Regions from separate parts of the Actinotalea sp. JY-7876 genome, predicted to be linked through region 2. Evidence: predicted binding sites of a transcription regulator. Region 2 holds the regulator's gene; the other holds the start of a gene.
The links. Region 2 encodes LexA, which represses DNA repair genes until DNA is damaged. Its sites were predicted from a motif close to TCGAACANNTGTTCGA; they were not measured.
Positions count from the first base shown of each region.

Region 1: uvrA (excinuclease ABC subunit UvrA) is a predicted target of LexA. The motif match lies at 2,860-2,875, and genes of this name have one in related genera.

Region 1 covers NZ_CP059493.1:1,603,072-1,607,557, forward strand. Annotated here, with positions in the region: gene H2O74_RS07525 (hypothetical protein) at 1-219, shown strand, start outside; gene H2O74_RS07530 (MBL fold metallo-hydrolase) at 233-925, opposite strand; gene H2O74_RS07535 (glycoside hydrolase family 15 protein) at 928-2,751, opposite strand; gene uvrA (excinuclease ABC subunit UvrA) at 2,905-4,486, shown strand, end outside.
Region 2 covers NZ_CP059493.1:1,339,471-1,343,956, reverse strand. Annotated here, with positions in the region: gene H2O74_RS06370 (AMP-binding protein) at 1-63, shown strand, start outside; gene H2O74_RS06365 (hypothetical protein) at 76-609, opposite strand; gene nrdR (transcriptional regulator NrdR) at 676-1,137, opposite strand; gene H2O74_RS06355 (LysM peptidoglycan-binding domain-containing protein) at 1,266-1,700, opposite strand; gene lexA (transcriptional repressor LexA) at 1,957-2,721, shown strand; gene H2O74_RS06345 (L-lactate dehydrogenase) at 2,729-3,718, opposite strand; gene H2O74_RS06340 (ATP-dependent DNA helicase) at 3,800-4,486, opposite strand, start outside.

The DNA of each region.
Region 1 (4,486 bases), 260 kb from region 2:
GCCGAGCAGGCAGCCGCCGAGCAGGCGGCGGCGGAGCAGGCAGCCGCCGAGCAGGCAGCCGCCGAGCAGGCAGCCGCCGAGCAGGCGGCGGCGGAGCAGGCGGCCGCCGAGCAGGCAGCGTCGGGTCCGGCCGGACCGCGGGGCGACGGTGGCCCTGGCAAGGACGACGGGCCCGGCAAGGGCCACGGCAAGGGCAAGGGCCCCGGCGGCGACGACTGAGCGCCGGCGGCCGTCACCAGCCGCGCGCCCACCACCCCTCGACCTGCGGCCGCTCGGCACCGAGGGTCGTCCCGCGGCCGTGACCGGGGTGCACGCAGGTCCGGTCGTCGAAGCGGTCCAGGACGCGTTCGGTGAGGTCCGTCATGAGCGACCGGAAGGACTCCGGGTCGAGCGTGCGCCCCGGACCCCCGGGGAAGAGGCTGTCCCCGGTGAACAGGTGGACACGCCCGGGGGCGCCGCCGGGCGTGCGCGCCGACGTCGGCTCCCGGTAGGCGAGCGCGACGGACCCGGGTGTGTGCCCGCGCAGGGCCACGACCGTCAGCTCGAGCGCGCCGAGGCGGATCACGTCGCCGTCCTCCAGCCGGCGGTCGACGGGCACCGGCAGGTGGTCGGCGTCGGCCGCGCCGGCGAGCGTCGCCGCGCCCGTCAGGGCCACCAGGCGCTCGAGCGCGCCGTGGTGGTCGGCGTGGCGGTGCGTGGTCACGATCGCCGAGAGCGGCGCCCGCGCGCCGCCGCCCTCGCGCACGAGGGCGAGGAGCCGGCCCGGGTCGGCCGCGGCGTCGACCAGCAGCTGCTCGCCGCTGTGCCGGCAGGTGAGCAGGTAGGCGTTGTTGTCCATCGGGCCCACCGACGCCTTCCGGACGACGACCTCGTCCAGCTCCAGCACGGCGCTCGGCCCGCCCGGGGTCACGTCACCCCACGCCACGATCAGCTCCGCACCGGCGCGCGACGGGCGGCCCGGCGCTCGCGCTCGACCGCGAGGTCGTGGCTGTGCACGGCGCGCACGAGCGCCAGGTGCGAGAGCGCCTGCGGGAAGTTGCCGGCCATCCGTTCGCCGTGGACGTCGTACTCCTCCGACAGCAGGCCCAGGTCGTTGCGCAGCCCGGTGAGCCGGTCCAGGACGCGGGTCGCCCCGTCGACGTCGCCGCAGCGCGCGAGCGCGTCGGCGAGCCAGAAGGAGCACGCGAGGAACGGGTGCTCGTCCCCCTCGAGCCCGTCGTCGGTCTCGGCCGGCAGGTAACGGTGCACGAGGCCCTCCTCGACCTCCAGCTCCGCGCGGATGGCCGCCAGGGTGCCGAGGAAGCGCTCGTCGTCGGGCGGAAGGAACCCCACCTGCACCATCTGCAGCAGCGCCGCGTCGGTGTTCGTGCCGCCGTAGTACTGCACGAACGTGCCCAGCTCGGCGTCGTAGCCGTGCTCGAGCACGTCGGCGTGGATCTCCTCGCGCACCCTGCGCCAGCGCTCGACCGGTCCCGTGAGGCCGTGCTCCTCGACCGCCCGCACGGCACGGTCGACGGCGGCCCACGCCATGATCTTCGAGTGGGTGAAGTGGCGTGGCTCGCCGCGGACCTCCCAGATCCCACGGTCCGCGTGGTGCCACGTCCGGGTGAGGTCGTCGACGAGCAGCCGCTGGAGCGCCCAGGTGTCGGGGGTGTCCTCGAGGCCGCACGACCGGGCGAGGTGCAGGGCGGTCATGACCTCGCCCAGCACGTCGAGCTGGATCTGGTCGACGGCGGCGTTCCCGACGCGCACGGGACGCGAGCCCGCGTAGCCGGGGAGGTGGTCGAGCTCGACCTCCGGCAGCTCGCGGCGGCCGTCGGTGCCGTACATCACCTGCAGGTCCGAGGCGTCGCCCGCGACCGCGCGGAGCAGCCAGTCGCGCCAGTCGGTGGCCTCGGCCCGGTAGCCGTGCTCGAGGAGCGCCTCCAGGGTCAGCGCGGCGTCGCGCAGCCACACGAAGCGGTAGTCCCAGTTGCGCTCGCCGCCGAAGTCCTCGGGCAGGGACGTCGTGGGCGCCGCGATGATGCCGCCGGTCCGGGCGTCCGTCAGCAGGCGCAGCACGAGCAGGGACCGCACGACCGCGTCGCGATACGGGCCTTCGTAGTCCGACGCGCGCGCCCACTGCGCCCACCGGATGCGGGTCGCCTCGAGGCGTTCCCCGATGGGCAGCCGCGCCGGTACCGGGTCCCAGGAGGCGGTCCACGTGAGCCCGAACTCGAGGGGAGGGCCCGCGCCGAGCTCGAACACGTCCCGGTGCCGGTGGTCCTCGGCGCGCGGCAGGGGGTCGCCCCGGAGCAGGAGGGCGTCGGGGCCGGCGATTGCGCGGATCGCCGGGATCCCGTGCGGATCACGGACCCGGTTCACCCAGGGCTCGATCTTCCCGTAGCCGAAGCGCACCACCCACTCGTGCTCCACGGTGACGGTCCCGGAGAGCACCTGCAGGGTACGCACCAGGTCCGCCCGGTCGTCGGCGAGCGGCATGGCGTCGACCACCACAGCGGTGCCCGTGGGCGTCTCGTACGTCGTCTCCAGGACGAAGGAGTCGTCCTGGTACCGCCGGGTGATGCGGGTGGCGTCGCGGACCGTGAGGAGCCAGCGGCCGTGCTCGGGGGTGCCGAGGAGGGCCGCGAAGCACGCCTGCGAGTCGAAGTGCGGCAGGCACAGCCAGTCGACGGACCCGGTGCGCGAGACGAGGGCGGCGGTGCGGCCGTCGCCGAGCACGGCGTAGTCGGCGATCGGGGTCGGGACCACCGGCCTGCGAACGGGAGGGGGCGGGGGAGCGGGGGGTCGCGGCGTCGTCGTCACGCGGACCAGTCTCGCCGCGGGCCGTCCGGCCCGCCACCGTGGGGACCCGTGGCTTCGAACGCCTGTACGCTCGGCGCCCGCCCGACGTAGGATGATCCGGTGAACGACCGACTCCTCGTGCAGGGCGCGCGCGAGCACAACCTCCGCAACGTCGACCTCGACCTCCCCCGGGACAGCCTCATCGTCTTCACCGGTCTGTCCGGCTCCGGGAAGTCGTCGCTGGCCTTCGACACCATCTTCGCCGAGGGGCAGCGGCGCTACGTCGAGTCGCTCTCGGCGTACGCCCGCCAGTTCCTCGGCCAGATGGACAAGCCCGACGTCGACTTCATCGAAGGCCTGTCGCCGGCGGTGTCGATCGACCAGAAGTCGACCAACCGGAACCCGCGGTCGACGGTCGGCACCATCACCGAGGTCTACGACTACCTCCGCCTGCTCTTCGCGCGCGCCGGGACGCAGTTCTGCCCCGTGTGCGGCGAGCAGGTCAGCCGGCAGACGCCGCAGCAGATCGTCGACCGCCTGCTCGAGCTGCCCGAGGGCACGCGGTACCAGGTGCTCGCGCCGATGGTCCGCGGCCGCAAGGGCGAGTACGTCGACCTCTTCAAGGAGCTCCAGGCCAAGGGCTTCGCCCGGGCCCGGGTCGACGGCGAGGTCGTCCAGCTGACCTCCCCGCCCGCCCTGGAGAAGAAGCTCAAGCACACGATCGACGTCGTCGTCGACCGCCTGGTGGCGCGCGAGGGCGTGCAGCGGCGTCTCACCGACTCGGTCGAGACCGCCCTCAACCTCGCCGGCGGCCTCATGGTCGTCGAGCTGGTCGACGCGGAGGCGGACGACCCGAACCGGGAGCGACGCTTCTCGGAGCACCGCGCGTGCCCGAACGACCACGTGCTGACGCTTGAGGAGATCGAGCCCCGCACCTTCTCCTTCAACGCGCCGTACGGTGCGTGCCCCGAGTGCACCGGGATCGGCAGCCGCCTCGAGGTCGACCCGGACCTCGTCATCCCCGACGAGGACGCGACGCTCGCGGGCGGCGCCGTCGCACCGTGGAACCAGGGCTCCTCGTCGGAGTACTTCCAGCGTGTGCTCACCGCTCTCGCCGCGGACCTCGAGTTCTCGATGGACGTGCCGTGGCGTGCGCTGCCGCAGCGCGCGAAGGACGCGGTCCTCTACGGGCGCGACCACAAGGTCCACGTGAAGTACCGCAACCGGTGGGGTCGCGAGCGCCAGTACTCGACCGGCTTCGAGGGTGTCGTGACCTTCATCCAGCGGCGCCACGCGGAGACCGAGTCCGACTGGTCCAAGGACAAGTACGAGGCCTTCATGCGCGAGGTGCCGTGCCCGGTCTGCCACGGCACGCGGCTCAAGCCGGAGGTCCTGGCGGTGCGGGTCGGCGGTCGCTCGATCGCCGAGGTCTGTGCGATGCCGCTGCGCGAGGCGCGGGACTTCCTCGGGACCCTGGAGCTGGGGGAGCGCGAGCGCGCGATCGCCGTGCAGGTGCTCAAGGAGATCGACGCGCGCCTGGGCTTCCTCCTCGACGTCGGCCTCGACTACCTCGCGCTCGACCGCCCGGCCGGCACGCTGTCGGGCGGCGAGGCGCAGCGGATCCGGCTCGCGACGCAGATCGGGTCCGGGCTGGTGGGCGTGCTGTACGTGCTCGACGAGCCGAGCATCGGGCTGCACCAGC
Region 2 (4,486 bases):
CCCCGCTCCCAGATCGGCAAGGTGCTGCGGCGCGTCGTGCGTCAGGACGTCATGAACCGCTGAGGCGGCGCACCCTCAGCGCGCCGCCTCGCGCAGCACGCGCGAGCGCACGTAGTCGTGGACCTCGTCGAGGGTGGCGACCTGCCGGTCCGTCTGCCCCCACAGCTCACGGCACCGGTCCGCGTCGACCCCCAGGGCCGGCGCCAGCGCCGTCATGGTCTGCCACAGCCCGCGCTTGCCGACGACGGCGCTGCGCAGCAGCTCGACCTCCAGGAGGGCCGTCAAGGGCTCCCGCTGCAGGCCGGCCCCGCTCGTCTTCAGGCGCGCCAGCCGCTCCCCGGCCCAGGTCGCCACCTGCTTGGGCCGGGCCTGGACCAGGTCCAGGTCGCCGATCAGCGCGCGCAGCTCCTCCCGCTCGCCCTCGACCTCGTCCGCCACGCGGGTCAGTCCCGGGCCCACCGGGGTCCGGGCGAGCGCCTCGGCCGTCCGGCGCATGCGATGCGAGCCGGCCACGGCGCCGGCGAGATGGTCGTTGAGGTAGGTCGACAGGGCCGCGCGGTCCAGCCCACCGGTGGCGGGGGACGTGCGGCCCGCAGCGGCGTCGGTCATCGCGCCTCCCGTCTCGTGACCGGACAAGCGTCGCAGAGGCACCCACGCGGCGCGACCGGATGACGCTCAGGCGGGACGGTCGCCGTGCTCGGCGCGCAGCGCCGTGATGGCGGCCTCGAAGTCGTCCAGCGACTCGAACGCCTGGTAGACGCTCGCGAAGCGCAGGTACGCCACCTCGTCGAGCTCGCGGAGCGGGCCGAGGATCGACAGCCCGATCTCGTGGGCGTCGAGCTCGGCCGTGCCGGTGCTGCGGAGGTTCTCCTCGACGCGCTGCGCCAGCAGGGCGAGGTCGTCCTCGCTCACGGGGCGCCCCTGACAGGCCTTGCGGACGCCGTTGACGATCTTCTCGCGGCTGAACGACTCGGTCACCCCGGACCGCTTGACCACCGAGAGCGAGGCCGTCTCCAACGTGGTGAAGCGGCGCTGGCAGTTCGGGCACTGCCGCCGGCGCCGGATCGAGGCGCCGTCGTCGGACGTGCGCGAGTCGACCACGCGGGAGTCGCTGTGCCGGCAGAACGGGCAGTGCATCGCGCCTCCACCTCCTCCGGCTGACCGCCACACCGTACCGTCGGCGGGCACCGCGCTGCGAACCGCGGTGGTCACGGACGCTGGGGGCCAGGGCGGCGGGATCAGCGCTGCGGAGTCAGGGCTGGGGATCAGGGCTGCGGCACGAGGATCTGCTGCCCGACCTGGAGCTCCGCACCGCCCAGCGCGTTGAGCTGGACGAGGTCGGCGACGACGTCGCGACGGTCCTGGCCCGGCGCCGCGACGCCCCCGGCGATCTCCCAGAGCGTCTCGCCCGGCGCGACGACGTGCGTGACCACGGGCTGGGCGGCCGCGGGAGAGTCCGCGCCGGCGGCCTGGGCCGAGAGCACGACGCCCGCCCCGGCGGCGGCCGCGACCAGCCAGACCGTCAGCCGGCCACGGCGCGTGAGGCGCAGGTGCCCGCCCTGGGCCCGCCCGTCGGCGGCCCGGACCTCCGGGACGCGCCGGGTCGTCGTGCGGCCGGCCGTCGTGCGTCCGGCCGTCGTGCGTGCGGCGGGCGTGCGGACGGACAGGACGGGCTCGTGGTCCCACATGATCGCCGTCATGGCGTCTCCCCTTCGTCGAGCGATTCGAACGCGTGTCCGTCGAACGGCTGTACGTCGAACGTCTGTACGATGTCTACCACGGGCCACCCACCGTGTCGAGACACGCTCGAACAGATGTTTGATCACGCGGCATCGCGCCCCTAAGGTGGAGGCACGACGAGAGACCATCACGAGGCACTGACACGACCCGTCGCAGGGCCGGTCGCCCGAGAAGACATCGCCCGAGAGACATCGCCCGAGAGACACGGAGGCCGTCATGGCGCCCAGGACCACACCCCCGTCGGGCACCGACCAGCAGCCGGGCGGTGACCTCGCGTCGGTGACCGCGCTGCCGGACGCCGCCGCGGGCGGCGACGGGCTCACGCCCCGCCAGCGCCTCGTGCTCGAGACGATCCGGTCGAGCGTCGAGCGGCGGGGCTACCCGCCGAGCATGCGGGAGATCGGCGAGGCGGTCGGGCTGACGAGCCCGTCCTCGGTCAAGCACCAGCTCACCGTGCTCGAGCGCAAGGGCTACCTGCGGCGCGACCCGCACCGTCCGCGCGCCATCGAGGTCGTGCAGCCCGACGACTCGCGGGCCATCAGCCGGCTCGGCGCCGACCGGGGCGGCGTGCCCGTCGACGAGACCGGCATGCACGACGCCGCCCCGGCGCCGTCGTACGTGCCGGTCGTGGGTCGCATCGCGGCCGGCGGCCCGATCCTCGCCGAGCAGGTCGTCGAGGACGTCTTCCCGCTGCCCCGCCAGCTCGTCGGCGAGGGAGAGCTGTTCCTGCTCAAGGTCGCGGGCGACTCGATGATCGAGGCCGCCATCTGCGACGGCGACTGGGTCGTGGTCCGGCGCCAGCCCGTGGCCGAGAACGGCGAGATCGTCGCGGCCATGATCGACGGCGAGGCGACCGTGAAGACGCTACGGCGTGCGGACGGCCACGTCTGGCTGCTGCCGCAGAACGCCGCCTACGAGCCGATCCCGGGCGACGACGCCGTCGTGCTCGGGCGCGTGGTGAGCGTGCTGCGGAGCCTGTGACCCCCGGTCAGAGCCCGAACTGCCGCGCGACGGCGCGGATCTGGTCGGCGGACCGGCGCAGCCCTGCCAGCTCCTCGTCGGACAGCGGGATCTCGAGCCGGGCGGCCACGCCGTCTCGGCCCACCACGGACGGGACCGACAGGCACACGTCGGAGATGCCGCGGTAGTCCTCCAGGAGCGAGGACACCGGGAGCACCCGGCGCTCGTCGCCCAGCACGGCCTCGATGATGCGTGAGCCCGCGAGGGCCACCGCGTAGTTGGTCGCGCCCTTGCCCGCGATGATCCGGTAGGCGGAGTTCACGACCTCCTCCGCGATCCGCTGGCGGTCCGCGGCCTCGAGCCGGCCGACGACCGTGCCGTTGGGCCCGGGCACGCCCGGCCACTCCATCAGGGGCACGGCGCCGATGGTCGCCGAGCTCCACAGCGGGATCTCGGAGTCGCCGTGCTCGCCCGCGATGTACGCGTGCACGTTCTGCACCGCGATGCCGGTGTGCTGCGCGAGCAGGTAGCGCAGCCGCGAGGAGTCGAGCACCGTGCCGGAGCCGAACATCTGGTTCGGCGGCAGGCCGGAGAACTTCAGCGCGGCGTACGTGACGATGTCGACCGGGTTCGTGACCATGACGTACACGGCGTCCGGCGCGACCGCGACCAGGTCCGGGAGCATCCCGCGCACGAGCCCGATCGTCGCCTCGGCGAGGTCCAGGCGGCTCTGCCCGGGCTTCTGCTTGGCGCCCGCGGTGACGACCACGACGTCGGCACCGGCGCAGACCTGGATGTCGTCGGACCCGACCACGTCGGCCATCGGCATGAACTGGATGCCGTGGCCGATGTCGAGCGCCTCGGCCTCGACCTTCGCCGTGTTGATGTCGTAGAGCGCCACGGAGCGCGCGGCCCCGCGCATGAGGGCCGCGTAGGCCATGGTCGAGCCGACCGATCCCGCGCCGACCACCGCGAGCTTGGTGGTGCGGCGCCCGGTCGGGGACGCGTCGAGCCCCATGTCGTCGTGCTCGTGCTCGACACGTCCTGCCACGTCCGCCATGAGCCGTCGCCTCTCGTTCGTCGGGTCGTGCCTGCCACCCTACGGGGCGGCGTCCGGCCCCCGGGTGATCGCCGGCCCGCCGGCCTGTGCGGCGAGCCGGGCCAGCGCCGCGCGCGCGACGCCGCCGTCGGTGGTCTGCCAGAAGGGCGGCATGGTCCGGGACAGGAACTGCCCGTAGCGCGCCGTCGCCAGCCGCGGGTCGAGCACTGCCACCACCCCGCGGTCGGCGTCGGTCCGCACGAGGCGCCCCGCGCCCTGCGCCAGCAGCAGGGCGGCGTGCGTCGCGGAGACCGCCATGAAGCCGTTGCCGCCGCCACGCTCGACCGCCTCGGTGCGCGCGGAGCGCACCGGGTCGTCCGGGCGCGGGAACGGGATGCGGTCGATCAGCACCAGGCGGCACGTCGGGCCCGGGACGTCGACCCCCTGCCAGAGCGAGAGGGTGCCGAACAGGCACGTCGCGTCGTCCTGCGTGAACCGCTCGACGAGCGTCGGCAGCTGGTCGTCGCCCTGGCACAGGACCGGGACGTCGAGGCGCTCGCGCATCGCCTCCGCGGCCGCCACCGCGGCCCGGCGCGAGGAGAACAGGCCGAGCGTCGCGCCGCCGGCCGCGGTGACGAGCGAGGCGATCTCGTCGAGCTGGGCGTCGGTCGTGGGCTCGCGCCCCGGGGCCGGCAGGTGCCGGGCGACGTAGAGGATCCCCGCGCGCGGGTAGTCGAACGGGCTGCC